Regions from separate parts of the Shewanella sp. SW24 genome, predicted to be linked through region 2. Evidence: predicted binding sites of a transcription regulator. Region 2 holds the regulator's gene; the other holds the start of a gene.

Region 1 (11,027 bases), on a different contig from region 2:
GGCGATGCGAACTTCGCGACCTTTGGTGCATACGGTGCAGATAATGACTTCGATTTATCTTCTAAAGGCGATAACAACGAAATCATTGCCTTCGCTGATGGTGAAGATAACAGCATTGAAGTCAGCCAAGAAGGCGATGAGAACTTTGCTTATGTAGATGCCGTGGGTAGCGATAACGAAGTTGATGTTGAGCAAGATGGCGCTGAGAACGAAACATTGATTTCTGTTACTGGCAACAACAATGCCGATGTCAGCGCACTTCAAAGTGGCGATCTTAACGTTATTGACCTGATTATTGAAGGTGATGAAAACACCGCGCAAATTACTCAATCAGGTAAAGGTAACTGGGTAGGCGGCGATAGCGACACTTCATTTGCTTCAAATTCATTTGGCGTTAGCGGTGACAATAACAGCCTGTCAATCACTCAAACGGGTAATGACAACTTAGTGTTAGGTTCTCAAGCAGGCACTAACAACAGCATCAACGTGAACCAATCAGGCAATATGAACGTTGCCACTGTAGTGCAATACTAATCAATACTGTTAAACCACCACAGCTAAACTCTTTGGTGGTTTATAAAATGGGTGTTAAACAAAAAGCGGGAATGTTTAAATAAACATTCCCGCTTTTCTATGTTGATATGCCAGCAATCATTAACCACTCACAGCGAAAAGCTAACGACCAATATCTTTAACTGACTAACTGCACAGCTCAAAGTGAGTTTGATAGGTTTGCGCCCAACGTAAAAGCTCAACCCGATTACGAGACTGGGTCTTGCGGAAAATAGAAGAAATATGCGCCTTCACTGTATGTTCGCTGATACATAACCTATGAGCGATTTCTTTATTCCTCGCACCACTCGATACGAATTGAATGATAGTGCGTTCACGGGATGTCAGCATCTGCAGCATAGCCACAGTATCAGAGGGCATTTCATTATTACCTTCTAACTTTTGTACGACACGGCGGAACATTTTGCTTAGCAAAGTTCTATCGTACCAAAGTTCCTCTGCCACCATTTTACGTAAACCCGTTAACATCAGATCCATACGTTGATCGGCAAATAAAATACCTCGAATGCCGAGTAACATTGCAGATTCTTGGTCTAAGGAGTCTCGCTCAACTTGATACAGCGCCACAGGAAAATGTGACACTAATCGCGAAGCTAACAGAGGTATCCCTTTGTTATCTAATGCTGAACCTTTTTGGGTGATCAGATAAAAACTACGGCGACTCTTGTCTAAATCCAGTTCAGCCGCATGCTTTACTATTCGCGTTTTCAAACCTATGGATTCAGCGAGTAACGCTAAATGACATGGCGCGGCCATTTGGTGTAAAAAAACCAATTCATTAATTGTGCTCAATGACTCTCCTCCCTGAAAAGTATTCTCTATTGCAAAATGGTATGTTTGACTCGTCTTTTTAGTTAGATTTTTCAACATTCCATTAACCTAGTTAATTCTGACTAGTTAACGATTGAAAAACATCACCCAAATGTACTATTCCCTGTTTAATGCTAGTAGGTTCGACTAACTCACCACAATAAAATGGAATAACAGTCAAAAATACCGTTTTACTTGGCCAACGCCCAGCACCTAATACTTTCCAACTATGACGTTATCAATCCAAAGTTGCAACACAAAGAAAACACAATAACAACACTAAAGTATGACAACTCAATGTCATCACACTCACACCATATATTTCAGGGAAGAAAGTCTTACAACTCAAACAGAGAGCATCACCCACTTTTAGCCGCTAAATCCTCTGCTTGAGTCTCGCGATTTGTTTATCTTGAAAACGAGACAGTAAAGCTAACGCGACAATTGCGCCAATGAGGGCAAGAAACATGTCGGATTGGGTATCCCATACATAGCCTTGAGTCCCTAAAAAGGCTTCAGCCCCTTCGCCGGTTGCCACGGCAACCCACCATTCGATCAGTTCATAAAACGCCGAAAATGCGAGCACAAAACAAGTAGCAAGAAACGCGCACCAAGCCCCAGGTTTGACAGCTTGATTACGCAACATAATTTCACGGGCGAGCATGGCTGGGATAAAACCTTGCGCAAAATGACCCACTTTATCGTAATTATTACGTTCTGAACCCATCCAATCCGCAATCGTGTCGAATAACGGCACTTCAGCGTAAGTATAATGAGCACCTACAAACAACACACAGCAGTGTATTAAGACGAGAAAATACACTAGAGGTGTTAGTGGAAAACGTTTGCGAGTAAAGAATAAAATCGGTACAGCAATCAATGCAGGTAAGGCTTCGAGCCACCATGTGAAAGGATCTGCGGGTTTTATCGCCGACCACACCAAAACTGAGAGGTAAATACCGCACCATGCGATTTTGTTATTCAATGTTTCTTCCTCTTATGCGATATTGTTCTAAATTTAGAATATTAACTTTAGCCATCTAGCCCTCCACACTGAGCAAAAAAAGTGCTATTTTGGTGGGTGAAGGTTGTGAGCATATCATAAGAAACATTTCTATTAATTAGAGGGTACCCATATCATGGCGAAACATTCGCTGGACAAGGATAAGATCAAGATCCTGCTGTTGGAAGGCGTCCACCAATCTGCGGTCGATGTATTTGAACGTGCGGGATACACCAATATCGAATACCACAAAGCTTCCTTAAGCGATGAAGCCTTACTTGAGTCCATTAAAGATGCGCATTTTGTGGGACTTCGTTCGCGTACCCAATTAACTGCAGAGGTGCTGAAACGTGCCGAGAAGTTAATCGCGATAGGATGTTTCTGTATTGGAACCAACCAAGTTGACCTTGCCACCGCCGAATCCCTTGGTATCCCAGTATTTAACGCTCCCTTCTCAAACACTCGCAGTGTTGCAGAACTCGTGATTGGCGAAATCATTATGTTGATGCGGGGTATCCCTGAACGCAACGCTATCGCTCACCGTGGCGGCTGGATGAAAACCGCAGCGGGCAGCTATGAAGTGCGTGGTAAAACCTTAGGTGTAATTGGTTACGGCCATATTGGTACTCAACTTGGCATTCTGGCGGAAACCTTAGGTATGCGCGTCGTGTTCTTCGATATCGAAGACAAACTGCCACTAGGTAACGCACAACAAGTCCATTCGTTGGAACTCCTATTAGCACAAGCTGATGTAGTAAGCTTACATGTCCCTGAAACTCCACAAACAAAAGACATGATAGGCGCTGCCGAGTTTGCAGCAATGAAAAAGGGCAGCATCTTTATCAACGCATCACGCGGTACTGTAGTCGATATTGAAGCTTTAACCGTTGCGTTAAAAGAACGTCACCTCGCAGGTGCAGCAATCGATGTATTCCCCGTTGAACCACAATCGAATGACGATGAATTTATCAGTCCTCTACGCGGTTTAGACAATGTTCTACTCACGCCGCATGTGGGCGGTAGCACGGCCGAAGCCCAAGAAAACATTGGTATCGAAGTCGCGGGTAAGCTCGCTAAATACTCAGACAACGGCTCAACCGTTTCTGCGGTTAACTTCCCTGAAGTGTCATTACCAACGCATAAAGGCACCTCGCGCTTGCTGCATATTCACCAAAACCGTCCGGGCGTGTTGATCAAGATCAACCAAGCCTTCTCGGAAAAAGGCATCAACATCGCCGCCCAATATTTGCAGACCACCGCAGAAATTGGTTATGTCGTGATGGAAGTAGACACAACTCAAGCGGAAGAAGCCTTAGTTGAACTCAAAGCCATTGAAGGTACATTGCGTACTCGCGTGCTGTTTTAAACTTTAAACTCCACTCGCTTTAAGCCTATCGACTAAAGCACACATATTAAGGCGCACAGATCATTCACAGATATGTGCGCCTTATGCTTTTGAGCCAACTGGAATTCCGTTACAATCTAGCCTCTCACATCGTCTTCATTTTCAGGATCTCGCTATGACTATTTCAGTTTCTACGCCCCATTGGGATCTGGACGCTACCTTGCCTCCACTTATGCTTGCCAACTTATCTCATTTGGGCCTCATCAAAGTCGTTGGAGAACAAGGCCGCAGTTTTATCCATGGCCAAGTGACCACAGACATCAGCTCATTGGCCACAGATCAATGGCGCTGGGGCGCGCATTGCGATCCTAAAGGTAAAATGCTGGCCAGTTTCAGAACCTTTGCCATTCAAGATGCACTCTTTATGTTGATGCCAAAGGATGCCATCGAAGTCGATTTACCCCAGTTACAAAAATATGCCGTTTTTAGTAAAGCCACCCTAAGCAATGCATCCGCTGAGTGGACTCTGCTCGGGGTTGCCGGTGAACAGGCAAGCCAATTCGTGAACAAACATTTTGGTGACATTCAGCAAGAGCTCACACTCATTGAAAATGGTGCGATTTTAAAAGACGCTGAACGTTTTATTTTAGTATTAACACCAGATGCCGCAGCGGCTTTAGTTGCGCAATCGGAACTGAGTGTATTTGACGCCAGTGCATGGCAAGCGTTAGAGATTGCAGCAGGTTACCCCAACCTTGCCGCCAGCCATGCCAGCCAGTACGTACCGCAGATGTGTAATCTACAAGCGGTTAACGGTATCAGCTTCAACAAGGGCTGCTACATGGGACAAGAAACCATAGCGCGAATGAAATATCGCGGTGGTAATAAACGCGCCCTGTATATTTTGCACGGCCACACTAGTCTTCAAATCACCCTAGCATCAGGCCTTGAAATCGCGATGGAAGACAGTTTTCGCCGTGGCGGTCAAATCATTGAGTTTGTACAGCGCGGCAACCAAGTCTTGTTAACCGCCGTACTTCCTAATGACACGGCTAATGATACTCAGCTACGTTTTGCCGACGATGAACAATCACATTTAACGATCCAAGCCCTGCCCTACTCATTAGATGAAGCGTAATGCTTTGATTTAATATGATTAGTATAAAATATTGAAGCAGAATAAAGGCGCCAATGGCGCCTTTACCTTAGTCAATGCACTTCGAGCATCAATTTTCTAAATAAGTATCTCGAATGGCAATTGCTTCTGGCAGGATTTGCTTGAACTCCTCCACCAGCTTAGGATCGAAATGTTTTCCCGCTTGATTTTCAAATAACTCCATAGTTGCTTCAATCGTCCAAGCCTGCTTGTAAGGCCGTTGCGAAGTCAGCGCACCGAACACATCCGCAATCGCGGTGATACGCCCTTCAAGGGGGATTTCTTCGCCTACCAAGCCATTAGGGTAACCTGAACCATCCCACTTCTCATGGTGAGTTAAGGCGATACGACGGGCCATTTGCAATAACGGATCGCTATGTTCACCAATAATTTCTGCACCTATGGCGGCGTGCTGCTGCATAATTTCCCATTCCTGCGCATCAAGTTTCCCAGGCTTTTTCAGCACAGCATCGGGCGTACCGATTTTACCAATATCGTGCATAGGCGCCGCGTTAAAAATCAAGTCACAAAAGGTTGTCGGTAAGCCGAGCTTTATCGCTAATATGCGGGCGTAATGGCTCATACGCACAACATGTAGACCCGTCTCGTTGTCCTTGTATTCAGCGGCACGGCCAAGACGACGGATAATCTCGAAACGGGTTTCTTCTAATTCGTGAGTACGAACTTTAACTTGTTGTTCGAGTAGACGTTTTTGATCATAAAGCGCAAGATGTGTTTTAACCCGCGCTTTAACGACAGGCGCGCTGACAGGCTTAGTAATGTAATCCACCGCACCCAATGCAAAACCTTGGGCTTCATCAGCAATTTCAGATAAGGCGGTCACGAAGATCACCGGAATATGGCTGGTCAGCGGCTCTTGCTTTAGCACCTTGCAGACTTCATAGCCATTCATACCTGGCATCATGACATCGAGCAGAATCAAGTCAGGCCGCGATTTTGTCACTAACGCTAACGCCCTCGGGCCATCGATCGCCACTTTGACTTTGTAATCATCACCTAAAATACCAATCAAAATATCGATATTCTCAGGTGTATCATCGACGACTAATATTGTTGCTTTTTCCATTAACAACTCCACTCAATGTCACGCATTATAAATTCGCGCTACCGCTTTCTATCCTAACTGTGTAATCACATCGTCAATTAAGTCGATTGCCTCATCAAACTGATACTGGTTAATCATAGATAAAGCGGGGCTTAATGTTTGCCACATCGCACTACTCACCTTCGGCTTTAAGGCATCAATTTTTACCACTGCGCTGGCATCGGCATCATCTAGATTCTGCCGCAAGGCCTGTAATGCCGCCCTTAAATCTTCAGCAGATAATAAATCAACGGCTTGAGGTTCGGCTTGATTTACCGCTGCTGGTTTGTCGTGTTCAATCGCATCGCAGATAGAGGCCACTAGCGGTTGAATTTGAACCAATTCATCTTCATAAGGCGCTTTCTCTGTTAAATGCAACTCAAGCAAACGCGCTAATTCCACCAATTTTGCCGAACTTAAATTACCCGCTAAGCCTTTAAGGGTGTGGGCGATACGCACCGCATCTTCGACTTGATTCGCCGCGATGGCTTTGCGAACCTGCTCCACGACATTACGTTGACTGCTCACAAAACGATCAAAGATTCGTTGATAAAGACGCGTCGAATGCTGCACCAGTTGCAAACCTCTATCGATATCCAGCTCAGGGTGTTCTGGCCATTTGAGCAATACCGTTTGATCAGCGCCATTGCTGACTTCACCCTGTGCGCTGGACGAAGTTAACCGAGTTGAGGCTTCCGCCCTTATCGCAGCAGAAATTCCAGAAGAAGATCCGAGGTATTTCAATAGGGTTTGATAGAGCACATTCACTTCTATGGGCTTGGCAATATGGTCATTCATCCCAGCCCGAAGACACATATCTCTATCACCAGCCATCGCATTCGCAGTCATAGCGACGACAGGTAAATTTGCCAACTCAGGCCTTTTCCTTATCGCTTTAGTGGCTTGATAACCATCCATCACCGGCATTTGACAGTCCATTAACACTAGATCGAAATGCTGTTGGGATAGCTTATCTAAGGCAATTTGTCCATTGGTCGCTATGGATAAAATAATCCCCACTTGCTCTAAAAACTCGCTGGCGACTTCGAGATTCATCTCGTTATCTTCCACTAATAAGATACGCTTCCCTTGAAGTGGTAATAATAACTGCGGCGCCAGGTCTTCGGTACGGCGTCTGACTGGCAATATGCCTTCACGGCCAATCGCATTCATTATGCCATCGAGCATGCGTGAGGCGCTGATGGGTTTACTGATGTACCCCGCCAGTGCTAATTGCTCAATTTGAGTGATAAATTCATGATTCGCATGGGCGGATACCATCAAGATCTTAGGCTGAGACTTAGCCTGTAGTTGGATCTGACGGGCGGTTTCTAACCCGTCCATATTGGGCATTTTCCAATCGATTAATGCCACTTCATAGGTCTGCAGTAAACAGCGGCTTATTGCTTCTTCACCTGAACGAACCGTATCGACTCTAAAGCCCATACTTTCGAGCGTTGTACGCATTATGTCCCTAGCGGTCGCGTTATCATCTACCACCAGCACAGACATGCCCTCAAGCTCTTGCTCAAGCACTAATTTTTGGCCCTCGGAAATTTGTAACTTCACAGTGAAATAGAAGGTGCTGCCATGACCAAATTGACTTTCGACACCAATATTGCCCCCCATGAGTTCAACGAGTTGCTTGCAAATAGCCAAGCCTAAGCCTGTACCACCGTATTTACGGGTGGTTGAAGTATCCGCTTGGGTAAAGGATTTAAATAATTTTGCTTGCTGCTGCTCAGTTAAGCCTATGCCGCTATCACGCACACTAAAACGCAGCACGACATCATCATCTTGCTGTTCAACAAGATTTAACGACAGTAATACTTCACCCCGCTCGGTGAATTTAATGGCGTTATTCATCAAGTTAATCAACACTTGACCTAAGCGTAGCGAATCACCATATAAATAACGCGGCACGTTAGGGGCGACTGCAAATAACAATTCAATCTGCTTATGTGCGGCTTTCTCAGAGAACATATCGCTGAGATCTTCCAGCATAGTATCGAGCTGAAATGGCACAGATTCGATGTCGAGCTTACCCGCTTCAATCTTAGAGAAATCCAGAATGTCATTGATAATAGACAGTAAAGACTGCGATGCCCTCTCAATCTTCTCCACATAGTTTTTCTGTTTTTTATCTAATTCGGTCTGTAAGCACAGCTGGGACATGCCAATAATGGCATTCATTGGGGTGCGTATTTCGTGGGACATATTCGCTAAGAAGTCACCCTTTGCTTTACTGGCGGCATCGGCTTGCTCTTTGGCAAGTAACAGTTCATCGGAGAGCAATTTAAGCTCTGTCATATCGACCATGCTGATCACAGCCGATTCAAATTGTCCTTGGGCATCTAACAATGCCGACACATTGACCGTCATCCATAAAGGCGCACCGGAAGGACGAATAAAACTCCTCTCGCCACGATAATGGTCAATTTTGCCACCGACCAATTCCTTAAATTGCGCCTTGGCAATATGCTTATCTTGCGCGCTAAGGACCTCAAAAATTGCGGTATTGCGTAAACTCTCCCGTGACCGCGCCATATCGGCACAGAATTGGTCATTACAATCTAAGATAACGCCTTTAACATCCACATTGACGATACCAATGGTCGCACCATCGAACAGTGCCTTAAAGTGCGCTTCACTGAGGGCTAACTCTTGTTCTATGCTCTTGCGTTGGGTGATGTCCATTACATACCCATTCCAAGTAATAGCGCCATCTTCTTCAACATGGCCGCTCGCACCCGCCTCCATCCAACGTATGCTGCCATTGGGATGGCGATAACGAAACTCGCGGATCCATTGAAACCTATCTTCACTCTTACCCGAAAGTGCCCGCACGACATCCGGCCTTTCGTCATCAAAAATCCGCTCAGCGATGGTGTCAAAATTACTAATAAGATCATCACGATGTAGCCCCAGCATTTTCATTGCCGCACCAGAGAGAAAGGTAAATCTGCGATCAGTAGGCGAGTGCCATAACAATTGGTACACGGTACAAGGAATAGACTCTGTAATATTGGTCAATTGCAGGCGCGAAGCCTCCAACTGCCCTATAGCAAGCTTACTCTCTGTGATGTCATCAATACTGCCGTCGAACCAAAGTGGAACGCCCTCTTCGGTATAACTTGCCTTACCTTTCTCATGCACCCAGCGCACACTGCCATCGCGATGGCGGATACGATATTCCACTTCAAAGGTTTCTTGCTGCGCGAGTGCTCTATCAATATGCAAATGACATGTAGGCCGATCCTCTTCTAAAATCAGCGAAGCAAAAGTACGTTGGCGATTTTCAATAAACTGACTCGCTGCATAACCCGTAATCTCAGCAATATTGTCACTGATATATTCCATGAACCATACATCCCCGATACGAGTCCGATAAACGGCGCCGGGAATATTAGTCACTAAGCCACGAAAACGCTGTTCGCTATCACGGATCTTCTGCTCAACGGCCAGTTTTTGTGTCATATCACGTATTGAAGCCGCCACTTGCCTTTGTCCATCAAAGGCAGGGGGAAGAATACTCAGCGCTATTTCCGCAATAAATTCATTACCATCGGCTTTTAACGCCCGTACATGACGGGCATTTGCCATGCCTCTATCGCTGCCTTCGCGCAGGAATGTTTGCCGCTCAAGTACATGCCCGTTTCCTAACTCTTGCGGCAATAACGCCTCAACCTGCAAACCCAACATAGCGCCCGTTTCGTATCCAAAGAGCTGCTGACAGCGACTGTTAGTAAAGACGATTTTCCCCAATTCGTCGACAATGAGCATGGCCTCTGGAGCTGCTTCTAGTACGGCATTTGACCAGACTGCCGCTGAAAACTGCTCAGTAACATCGGTAAATAACATCTCCACCGACATTAACTCACCCGTATCTGATAATAACGGCTGCATAAATACATCGAGCCTTCTTAAATGCCCTTTTTCATCCAGCATTTCCACTTGGTGCGAAGGCACATTTTGGCCCTTTAAGGCCAAATCGGTATATTCCCAGTTTTTCTCATTAAGGGGATTAGCCGAGAAGAGCCTTTGATATTTGCGCTTGAGCAAATCAGGTGAGATCCCCAACACCTTAGTTACCCCCTCACTGACTTGGGCGAGTTGACCATTAGGTTCGAGGGAACAATAGAAAGATTTATCACTCATACCATCAATTAGGCGCGCAAAGCGATTACCGCGAGAATCAAGAATGGCTTGTTCACGTTCTGCGAGTAATTCCGCCATTTGATTGAAGGTAGTACTCAGCGTCACTATTTCACTCACGGCACCTTTAGGTACAATGAGCTGCTGAGCTTTACCCTGTCCAAAGGACAAGATACCCGACTCGAGTAGCTCTAACGGCCGAGTTAATCGTTTCGCCGCCAGATAACAAGTCAGCAATAATAAGAGGGTTAATAAACTTAAATTGAGGATAATAGATGCCAGATCATCAAGTAGGGAGTTGAATAAATCTTGTTCTGGCGCGAATACAATCACACGCCACTTTAATTGAGGGACAGTCGCAATACTCGCAAGATAAACAACATCTTGGTTATCAACAAACCTTGCTTGACCATCAAGCCTTTTATCCTGTAGCGTCCAAAAATCGGCATTTTTATCTTTATTCTTATCGAGCCACTGGGCTGAAGTCGTTGCCAGCACTTTTTCTTTATCTATATGATAAATAAGCCGCCCTTGGTCGTCTAAAACCACCAGACGATTTGGTGCAATCCCCAATTGTTTTGGCAATTCATCTAAAGCTAAATCAACCGTGGCGACCCCAAAATAATTGCCTACCTCACCAAAAGGAGCCGAATAGGTCAACATCAGAATATTCCCAGCCCCCTCATCAAAATATGCCTTTGACCAATAACCGTTCGCTTGATTGATAGCCTTACTCCACCAATCCCAAGTGCCATCGGTATAGTCGTAGCCTTCAGCACCAATATCGAGGTAGTGTAAATCGTTACCACCACTTGTATCGCGGTAAACATAGGGGGAAAAGAGCTTTCGATTGGGGAAGGTATTAGGTTTAAATGCGACT
Region 2 (11,027 bases):
ATTTGGGGTACTCGATATTGCGATGGATAGAACCCATTCAGAACAAGCGATAGCGGATATTCGCCTTAAGTTGATCCTTATCGGTTTAGTGGCTCTGGTCATTGGAACTGCCATTGCTTGGTTTATTGCCAAAGGGATTACTCGCCCTATCGCTGAAACCACCCAAGCCATGAATGATATCGCTGAAGGTGAAGGCGATTTAACCCGCAGAATCGCGGTAAAAGGTAAGGATGAAATTGCTGAATTATCGATGGCATTCAACCGCTTTGTAGAAAAAATTCACAACACAGTTTCCCACGTCGCCGACTCAACAAGCCTGCTCGCCACCTCTGCTGAAGAAATGTCGAGCATTACGCGGGAAACCCAGAAGATGGCGAGTCGTCAGCACCTCGAAACCGAGCAAGTTGCCACCGCAATGAATGAAATGGCCGCAACGGTTCAAGAAGTTGCCCATAACGCTACCGATGCGGCCGATGCCGCCAATCATGCCAATGACTCAACCGAACAAGGCAAATTGGTTGTACAAAAAGTGGTAACCACTATCGCCATATTGGCCGAGGAAATAGCCACAGCAGCGAGTGAAATCAATGAATTAGAGCGTAATACCGCTGAAATCGATTCTGTGCTTGTGGTTATCCGTAATATTGCCGACCAAACTAATTTACTCGCACTCAATGCGGCAATTGAAGCCGCAAGGGCGGGAGAACAAGGTCGAGGGTTTGCAGTCGTTGCCGATGAAGTACGCACTCTGGCGAGCCGCACTCAAGCATCTACCACAGAAATTCAGCAGATGATCGAAGCGCTTCAGCATAAAGCTAAGTCTACAGTCAATGCGATGGAAACCAGCACCCGCACCACCCAAAGCTGTGTATCCCAAGTTCACCAAGCGGGTGAAGCACTCGAAGCCATTACCCATGCGGTTTCCACCATTAGCCAGATGAATATCCAGATCGCCAGCGCTGCAAATGAGCAATGTGCGGTTTCGGCAGAGATTAATAAAAATGTTAATAACATCAATGATATTGCAACTAATGCGACAGATAGTGCGGTACAAACTGCACGCGCTGGCGATGAACTTGCCCAACTCGCAGCCCGTTTAACAACTTTATTAGCTCAATTTAGAATTTAAACAAAACAAAACGCCGCATTCTCTGCGGCGTTTTTATTAGTTTATTTTATAAGGTTTTATTTAGGACGCACGCCTAAAGTGTGGCAAATCGCGTAGGTCAATTCGGCGCGATTTAAGGTGTAAAAATGGAAATCCTTCACACCTTCGCGGGACAGCACTTTCACCATGTCGATGGCCACGTTTGCCCCCACCAATTGGCGTGTACCCGCATCGTTTTCTAGGCCGTCGAATTGCTTATGTAACCAATTCGGTAACGACACATTGGTCATGCCCGCGAAACGTTTTAGCTGGGTAAAGTTAGTCACAGGTAAAATGCCCGGCACAATTTCAACGTCGATACCGGCGGCAACGCAGCGATCACGAAAACGCAGGTAAGATTCCACATCGAAGAAAAATTGGGTAATAGCACGGCTGGCACCCGCATCAATCTTGCGCTTAAGGTTGATCAAATCCGCCTGTGCATTGCTCGCATCTGGATGCACTTCTGGATAAGCCGCAACGGAAATATCAAAGTCAGCCACAGAGCGCAGTAAACGCACTAAATCGACCGCAAAACGGGTTGGCTTTGGGCTGCCCGCAGGTAAATCACCACGCAGTGCCACTATGTCACGAATGCCCGATTTCCAGTAATGTTTGGCCAGTTCTAATAACTCTTCATCGCTGGCATCCACTAAGGTTAAGTGCGGCGCGGCAACGAGGTCGGTTTCCTGTTGGATACGTTCAATCACGCCATGGGTGCGGTCGCGAACACCTGAGTTAGCACCGTAAGTCACAGACACAAACTTAGGATTCAGCGGCTCTAAACGACGGATAGAGTTCCACAGGATCTGTTCCATTTCGGGGGTCGATGGCGGGAAAAACTCAAAAGAAACATTAATATCGCCATTAAGCTCAGACAAGCTCTGGTTCAGCGATTGTGAATGTTGTGCGTGATGAAAAGCCATGTGTATTTCCTCAACCGCCCTTGGCGCTACTCTTTGCTAGTATGAATTAGTTCAAATGGACGTTTGGACGTCTATATGTCCATATACTAGAGAAACTGAGATGTAAGTCAAGCCCAAAAATACCCATAAACCGCATTTAATCTCGGTTAATTCGATAGATTTATTCTAGCCAATAAAAAAGGACTCGAATGAGTCCTTTAAGAGGCTTGATATCGCGTTATTCCTGCAGCAGATCGCGACAGATCTGGGTCAGATCCGACTGCACCGCTGCCGCTGTCACTTCGCGTCCTGCGCCCGGTCCACGGATGATCAGCGGATTACCTTGGTAGAAGACACTGCGGATCACAAACACATTATCACCAGGGGTTAAGTTGGCGTAAGGGTGATGGGTGTCAATCCACTGCAAACCCACTTCGGCCTTGAGCTCTGGACCGCTGTTGTCTAAGGATGCCACATATCTGAGCACCTTATTTTGCTCCGCCGCCGCACCATATTGTTGCAGCAGATCGGCATCTAACTCGGCAATGCGGGTGAGAAATTGATCTAAGGGAATATCCGCCAAAGCGGCTGGTACGAGTGAGCGCAGTTCAATATCTTCAAGCTCGATTTCAAGGCCAATCTCACGGGCCAAAATAAGCAGTTTACGCTGCATATCTCGGCCGGAGAGATCGTCGCGGGGATCGGGTTCAGTAATACCTAAGCCTCTGGCTTCAATCACTAATTCTGAAAATGGCTTGCTGGTATCGTATTTCTCAAATAACCAACACAGGGTGCCAGAGAAAATCCCGCCTACCGCTTCAACACTATCACCGCTGTTACGCAAATCATTTAGCGCATGTTGGATGGGTAAACCTGCGCCACAGCTGGCGTTATAGCGCCAAAACAAACGACGATTACCCAGTTGCTGCTTTAACTCTCGATAGAAAGGCAGTGGACCCGAGCCCGCAAGTTTATTCGCGCTCACCACATGGATGCCACGCTCGAACAGTTCTGGATATTGCAGCGTCAAACTGGCGCTGGCACTGATATCTAAGGCCACCAGCTCATCGCAGTTAACTTGCTCTAATTGCTCGAATAAATGTTCATACTGCCAAGGCGTTGCTTCAGTATTAAACTCTGTTTGCCACGCGGCAAGATTAATGCCGGTGGATTTAATCAAGGCTTTACTCGAACTGACCAAACCAACTAACTCAACACTGGCTTCGAGTTCATGGTCCAGTGATGGCGAAACCGACTTAAACAGATCGATCCATGCCTCACCGATATTACCCACACCGAGCAACAGGACACCAATGCGTTTACGCGGGCCAGCGCAGCGACGGTGAACTTTTTGAGTTAACAGATTCACCTGTGACTGGGGCACTAACGTCACTAAACTTAAATCGCCACTGAACAAAGGTTTAGCATCACGGCTCAGTAAACGGGCGAAACTGCGGCGATAATGTTCGGCGTCGGCACTCACTAATGCGACTAAACCAAAATCTGTGTTGATCTGCTGCTCGCTGATCCCTAATGCTTCTGCCTCGGCATCGAGTAATCTTTGAACTTGTTTTTGATTCTCAGCGGTATAGGCAAGTTCAACCCTTTGATGGGCAGAGGTCCAATGGGCCAATGGCGTTAAACCCGCGGCAATCAATAAATCTAATAAACGAGTTAACTCACCCGTGAGTTTAAAGCCGAACAGGACAACAGCATTGAGGTTAGTCACCACAGGCGCGCTCGCCGACGAACTGTGGGGAGCGATCAAGGTAAAGTCAGTGTGGGACGCATAACTTGAACGCACAGCTAAGCTCACTTCGGTATTGAATAACGGCTGCAAAGTGCGCGAATGCAATACTGGCGAGCCTAAACGCGCTAGGCGATCGGCTTCGGCAAGTGACATGCTTTTCAGTAACTTGGCATCGTTGATTTTATTAGGATCGGCGTTGAACACCCCTTCCACATCGGTCCAAATGGTCACGCGCTCGATATCGGCGAGACTCGCAATCAGGCTGGCGCTAAAATCGGAACCATTACGACCAAGTAACAGGGTATCGCCACGCTCGTTAGCGCAGATAAAACCTGTGATCACTAAGCGTTCATTGGGATGCGCGGCTAATAGGGCTTGTACTTTAGCGCGGGATTCTTGTACCCGAATTTGTGGCACAGCGGCTTCATCGGCCACTAAAATTGAACAGGCATCCACATGGCTTGCCGCCACGCCAGATTCGCGCAGTAGCGCCGCCATTAAACGTGCCGACCAACGTTCGCCAAAGCTCACCACATGGTTGATTTGGTATTCGTTGCGCTCGTCTAAGGACAACAAGCTGATGAGTTGCGCTTTATCAGTGGCCAAACGCTCACGCAGATCGCGGGCTTGTTCATTCGACAACAACTGCTCAATCAACCCCTGTTGGTAACTGATCAGCACTTGTAATTCTTCTTGCCATAGCTGACCCGCATCACGCAGCGCTAATAATTTATACAGGAAATTCGTGCTCTTACCCGCCGCAGAGACCACCACGAGATCATCACTATGACCGTGGGTTAACAGGATATGGGCAACTCGACGATAACAATCGGCATCCGCTAAACTGGAGCCACCAAATTTATGTAAGTGACAACGTGCCATCTATTATTCCTCTACTGACAAGCCACAACGGCGGCTAATCCTGCTTGAATATCTGCAACTAAATCGGCGGCATCTTCAATACCCACCGATAGACGCAATAGGGTGTCCTTAATACCAGCCTCGAAGCGCGCCTGCGGCTCCATGGCTCTGTGGGTCATAGTGGCGGGCACGGCCACTAAACTTTCGACGCCACCTAAACTTTCCGCCACGCTAAATAAGCTGAGTGCACCTAAAAAGGCCACCACTTCGGCCTCGCCGCCTTTGAGCTCAAAGCTCAGCATAGCGCCAAAGCCCTGTTGTTGCTTGGCCGCAATGGCGTGACCTGGGTGATCCGCAAGACCGGGGTAATAAACTTTGCTCACCACAGGGCTTTGCGTTAATACCTCAATAATACGCTGGGCATTGGTTTGATGCTCGCGAATACGCACCGCTAAGGTACGCAGGCCTCGCAGGGTCAGATAACTGTCGAAGGCTGACCCCGTTAAGCCTAGAGTGTTCGACCACCAATGTAAGCTTTCGCCGATTTGCACGTCTTTGGCGACCACAGCGCCGCCAACAACATCGCTGTGACCATTGATATATTTAGTGGTGGAATGGATAACGATATCCGCGCCTAACAATAGGGGTTGTTGCAATATCGGCGATAAAAAGGTGTTATCGACCACCACCAGCGCGCCGACCTCATGGCTCGCCTTAGCAATGGCTTCGATATCCACCACACGCAATAACGGGTTCGATGGGGTTTCGAGCCACACCATCTTAGGATTCTGGGCAATGGCGGTGGCTAACGCTTGGCTGTCGGTTTGGTCGACCACAATGAGCTTAAACTGGCCTTTCTTCGCCAAGTTGGTAAATAAACGGTAAGAACCGCCATAGCAATCATGGGGCACAACTAATAGGTCATCGGGGCCGAGCAAAGTCGTCACTAAGGTGATGGCCGCCATGCCAGTGCACGTCACTATGCCAGTGGCGCCCTTTTCTAATTGCGCTAATGCTTCGCCTAAAATGCAGCGCGTTGGGTTGCCTGAACGACTGTAATCGAATTCGCGGGGATTTTTATGACCATCGAAGGCGTAATTAGTCGACAAATAAATCGGTGGCACAACTGCGCCATATTGAGTATCGCTTTCGATACCCTGACGCACTGCCAGTGTGGCTAATTGACGCTCTGCCATGGGTGGACTCCTAAATTCGATAGACTGATAGAGATGTCTGGACGTCTAAATGTACCTAAGCCCAACGCCATCGTCAATAGGCGTGAAGACGTTTAGACGTCTGAACATAAAGAAATCTGTTTGCAATCACAAAGAAATAGTAGCAATAATTTGACTGTTCTTTGTAAGGGTTTAAAATCTGCCCCGAATTTAGCGTTATAACAGGTGAGTCAATGACTGAATGGAATGGGGAATACATCAGCCCCTATGCTGAACATGGCAAGAAGAATGAACAAGTAAAAAAAATTACTGTGTCTATTCCGCTCAAAGTGCTTAAGGTCCTCACGGACGAACGTACTCGTCGTCAGGTCAATAATTTGCGTCACGCCACCAACAGCGAGCTGTTGTGTGAGGCATTTTTGCACGCCTACACTGGCCAGCCATTGCCCAACGATGAAGATCTGTCAAAAGATAACCCAGACAGCATTCCCGCAGAAGCCAAGTTGTTGATGGATCAAATGGGAATCGAGTGGGAAGACATGGAATAGCGACTCGTCGCTTTCAAAGTCATATCACAGTGCTCATCAATAGGGATCGTTAACGATCCCTTTTTGTTTATACCCAAGCGACTTCAAACTTTAAATTTCACCATCTTGAGTTGGTTTGGGATATAGGAAATCCTATGTTTTCTATGATAGATCCACAGACACTCGCCTTAGCCTCGCTGGTCGTGTTTCTGGGCGCCTTAACCCAAAGTCTGATTGGGTTTGGGCTTGCGGTTGTCGCCAGTCCTTTGCTGTATATCGTCGATCCACAACTTGTACCTGCGCCTGTTATTGCTATGGGTTTCTCCATCGCCCTGCTGACCTTAGTGCGTGAACGCGGTCACTTAGAATTCAATGGCTTGCAATATGCGCTCATAGGCCGCGTGCCCGGTGGTTTTATCGGCGCGAGTTTATTACTGTTTGCGCCTCAACCCATACTCGGTTTATCCATCGCCGCTATTGTGACTGTCGCAGTGATCCTCAGCCTGTATAAATTCAGCCTGCCAGTGAATAAGAAAACCCTCTTCGGTGCGGGCGTGGTTTCAGGGATCTTCGGCAATATCGCCGCGATTGGTGGCCCGCCGATGGCGATTTTGTTGGCAGGCAAAGATGCCTCGCAGTTTCGTGCAGCCCTGTCGGCCTTCTTCATTTTTAGCTCCATGATTGCATTGATCATTTTAGCGATCACTGGCTTATTAGAATTAAAACATCTATGGCTGTCGTTGATGCTGCTCCCCTCAGTGATTTTAGGTTACTTAGTTGCAGGACGATTAGTGGGCCGTGTCGATAAAGAGAAGACAAAGATGGCAACGTTAGTCCTGTGCAGTATCAGCGCCTTAGTGCTAACGGTGAAGTCGGTTATCGAGTTATTACCCCAATAAGCGTCCTGCTTATACTGGCAAACCTTCTCACGATTCAAACAATAAAAAAGCACTGACATTGCCAGTGCTTTTTCTTTATCTATCAATATGTAAAGCCAGCTTACACTCAGCTTAAATAGCTTTGCCCTGCGTACACAATAAAGTGTCTTAAGGCGAGTACGCCCGTTAAGCTCGCACAAGCCACCATGATCATCGCGCCCTTAGTGTGGCGAGTCGCGGCGGGTAGCAGCATAAACAGCAATGGAATACCAAAACCTATACCGACAACGCCTATCCAGAACACGCTTGCCCATAACCCAGACGTTAACGATGCTAAGGCCGCAGCCGCCGCGCCGCCCTTGAAGTACAAGGCGCAGAACAACATGAACAGGAACAGAATTTCAATCGCCATCACAGGCAATTCTAAACCGTGCATCTTCACTAAAGTTTTGTCGTGGCTGTCAGTCTTAAACATCAGCAACGCCAGTACCGCATTTGCCGCAGCGCCCGCCGATAGACCTGACACTAAAAACAGCGCAGGCAGTACCGCAGTGTTGAGCATAGGATAGGCATTCATCGCCGAAATTAAGAAGCCAGTGTAAGCCCCTACGCCAATGGCGAGGACAAACAACAATACTTCAATCAGCTTTCGAAATGGCATAAGTAACTTAGCGATAGGTGTTAGGAAACCCAAACCCCATTTTGGTAAGTCATCCCGCAGCACAATAATGGCGTACGCAAAAGCTAAGGGAGAATACGCCAGCAGCGCCAGCACCCCGATTGCCATCACAGACTGGAAGTTATAGTGAATTAAGATCAACCAGAAGTGGAATGGTTTGGTTAAGTCAAACACTAAGCAAGCTAGACCTAAGCTAATTGCTACAGGCCCAATAATGGCTGCCGCCTTAAGAATGCTGCTTTCGGCTCCCGCGCTGAGTTCCTTATTCGCCCAGCGCAAACCAATGCCAATCAGTAAACTGCCCGCGGATAACCCCGCCATAAACAGGTAAACGGCGATGACCCAGTGCCAAGTGACAGGATCATATTGCGCCATGTCGCCCCAAGTATTGTTCATAATCAAATCCCCCCTCTTTTGGTAGGAACGCGATATACCCTAGGTTTAGTGCCCAAATGGGTTTTATCTTGGTAAGTGATTTTAGTGTTGAGCATGATGGCCACTTCACTGCGTGGATCATTGGCATCACCAAACACTAAGGCATCGGTTGGACACACAGTCACACACGCTGGCTCTTCGCCCCGTGCTAAACGCGTATCCTTACAGAAGTTACACTTATCCGCCGCCTTGGTTTCTGGGTTCATAAAGCGCACTTTATAAGGGCACGCTGCCACACAGTACATACAGCCGACACACTTCTCGGTATGGATAGAGATAATGCCGTCTTCACCCACATAGGCCGCACCCGTAGGGCACACCTTAACGCAGGGTGCATCTTCACATTGCTGGCAAGATACCCTGTGATATTTGAAATGCAGATTAGGCATCTCACCAAAGGGGCCTTCCACACGCACTTGCAGACGAGTTACGCCTTCGGGTACACCATTTCCACTGCGACACGCCACGTTACAAGCTTGGCAGCCGATGCACTTATTCTCGTCGTGCACCATTACATATCGTTTATTCATTTAAGCCTCCGATTAGCGCTTTGCCAGCGTGACGCCCGTGGTGTGCACTGTCATGCCACACACAGGAGCAGTAACGTGCGGTAGTAAGTTACCGCAATGGATACCTTTGCCCGTTGCTCTGACCAACTCTTTGTTTTTAGAACCAAAGCCCATGTAAGCAAACACAGTATCTTGGCGAATACCCGGCGTGACTAAGGCATGGCCTTCTTCTGTGCCAACACTGCTGGTGAGGCGGATTGGGTCGCCATTGCTGATCCCTAACTTACCCGCAGTAACAGGGTGAACCCACACAGCGTTATCCGACATCAGGTTAGCGAGCATAGGCACATTGTGGGTTGCGCCATTGGTGTGCACCGCCACTTTGCCTTGGATAAAGTACAGCTCATCTGCTTTTTTAAGATTCACTTCGCGGAACTTGATCACCCCACGGCCCGGTGCCATGGCTTCGACTTTCGCGGAAGTGAGTTCAATCTTGCCACTAGGGGTTTTAAAGGTCAGTGCACTGGCGTAAGTGCCGTCTTCATCGGCAGGTCGCGCATTGGGGTATGCCTTAATAAACTCGGCAACCATCTTAGGCTCGCACAACATAATTGGCTTACCGAAGCTCACAAAACCTTCGTCTTTGATACGGCGCAGCAGGTCAGTGTCGCGGTTCACCTGCAGCATTTGCAGGGTTTCCATGTTTTCCCATGGATAGAACTCGCCAAGGCCCATAGCCACACCCACATCCTTAAAGATCTGCCAAGAAGGCTTAGTATCACCTAAGGTTTCAACGACCCGTTGGCGCACATAATAGGCCGGATTTTTACCTGACTTATCAGCAATTTCTTCATCACGTTCAAGATAAGTCGACTCAGGTAAAATCACGTCCGCATAGGCGGCGGTTTCGCTGATATACACATCACACACGGCGATAAAGTCGAGCTTTTTCATCGCTTCAACAACGCGTGCTCTGTCTGTCATGGTTTGCATTGGGTTAGTGCGTGACATCACCCAGCCGTGTAACTGGTAAGGAACAGCGCTTAATGTGGCATCGAGAATGGTTTGGTAAACGCCGCCCGATGTCCACATCATGGCGTACTGTTCTTCCACCTGATCGATACGTTTCGCTGCTGGTTTTGGCATGTCTTTCACGCCAGGTTTTGCCAATACGGGCGCAACCGCTTCACCGGCAAGCTTGTTGTAATCACCGGGTTTCTGGCCGATATAAATCCCGCCCTTACGCTCGATGTTACCAATCAAGACGTTAGCGGCGTAAAGGGCGCGGCGCATCTCAAACTCTTCGGTGGTAAAGGTGGCTCTGTGACCAAAATCGACCACAGCATGGGGCGCTTTAGCGGCATATTCGTGGGCGATACGACGAATGTCTTTGGCAGGCACATCGGAGATGGTTTCAGCCCATTCAGGGGTATAAGCTTTCACTTCGGCGGCAAAGGCTTCGAAGCCTTCCACATAGCGCGCGACAAATGCCTTGTCGTAAAGATTATCTTCAATCAATACATGGCATAACGCCAAGGCGACGGCTACGTCGGTACCGGGGCGAATGGCATACCATTCATCAGCTTTATCGGCCACGACGGAGAATCTTGGCTCGAACACCACCAGCTTGGCACCTTTGTCCATTTGCGCCGCCATCATGCCGCGGGTTTCGGACATATTGATGCCTTCGTACAGGTTATGGCCGAAGTTAATGATGTATTTAGAGTTACTTAAATCACGTTTGACCTTAGTGCCAAAAATAGCTTTAGCGGCAATTTCATAACCACCAGGGCAAGTCGACGCGTGGGTAAAGGTATTTGGACTACCAAAGGCGGTCGCAAGGTGAAATAAATGCTTTTCTTGTGAGCCAGATTTTGACGAGAATGCCACGGCTTCTGGGCCATGTTCTTTTTTGATTTTATTGAGGTTTTCAGCGATTAATTTATAAGCCTCATCCCAACTGATCTCAGCCCATTTGCCTTCGCCGCGCTCACCGACCCGCTTTAACGGTTTAACGATACGCTGTGGATCGTACAATAAACTATGGCCTGCGCCGCCACGGGCACACACTTTACCGCCAAAGGATTTAGCGGCCTTGTTGCCACTAATGAAGACGTTTTTGCCCTCAATCACCCGCGCCGAAATCGGGCAGCGAGTCGAA

The links. Region 2 encodes MetJ, which represses methionine synthesis genes. Its sites were predicted from a motif close to TAGACGTCTAGACGTCTA; they were not measured.
Region 1: serA (phosphoglycerate dehydrogenase) is a predicted target of MetJ. The motif match lies at 2,417-2,434, and genes of this name have one in related genera.

What each region holds. Positions count from the first base shown of each region.
Region 1 is NZ_JAKKSH010000002.1:507,342-518,368, forward strand. It holds gene L5M17_RS03975 (curlin) at 1-534, shown strand, start outside; gene L5M17_RS03980 (helix-turn-helix transcriptional regulator) at 700-1,365, opposite strand; gene L5M17_RS03985 (DUF2238 domain-containing protein) at 1,760-2,368, opposite strand; gene serA (phosphoglycerate dehydrogenase) at 2,523-3,752, shown strand; gene ygfZ (tRNA-modifying protein YgfZ) at 3,907-4,869, shown strand; gene L5M17_RS04000 (two-component system response regulator) at 4,958-5,974, opposite strand; gene L5M17_RS04005 (PAS domain S-box protein) at 6,023-11,027, opposite strand, start outside.
Region 2 is NZ_JAKKSH010000025.1:53,520-64,546, forward strand. It holds gene L5M17_RS17695 (methyl-accepting chemotaxis protein) at 1-1,129, shown strand, start outside; gene metF (methylenetetrahydrofolate reductase) at 1,186-2,073, opposite strand; gene L5M17_RS17705 (bifunctional aspartate kinase/homoserine dehydrogenase II) at 2,291-4,684, opposite strand; gene metB (cystathionine gamma-synthase) at 4,696-5,859, opposite strand; gene metJ (met regulon transcriptional regulator MetJ) at 6,072-6,386, shown strand; gene L5M17_RS17720 (sulfite exporter TauE/SafE family protein) at 6,521-7,264, shown strand; gene nrfD (NrfD/PsrC family molybdoenzyme membrane anchor subunit) at 7,371-8,318, opposite strand; gene L5M17_RS17730 (4Fe-4S dicluster domain-containing protein) at 8,321-8,887, opposite strand; gene phsA (thiosulfate reductase PhsA) at 8,900-11,027, opposite strand, start outside.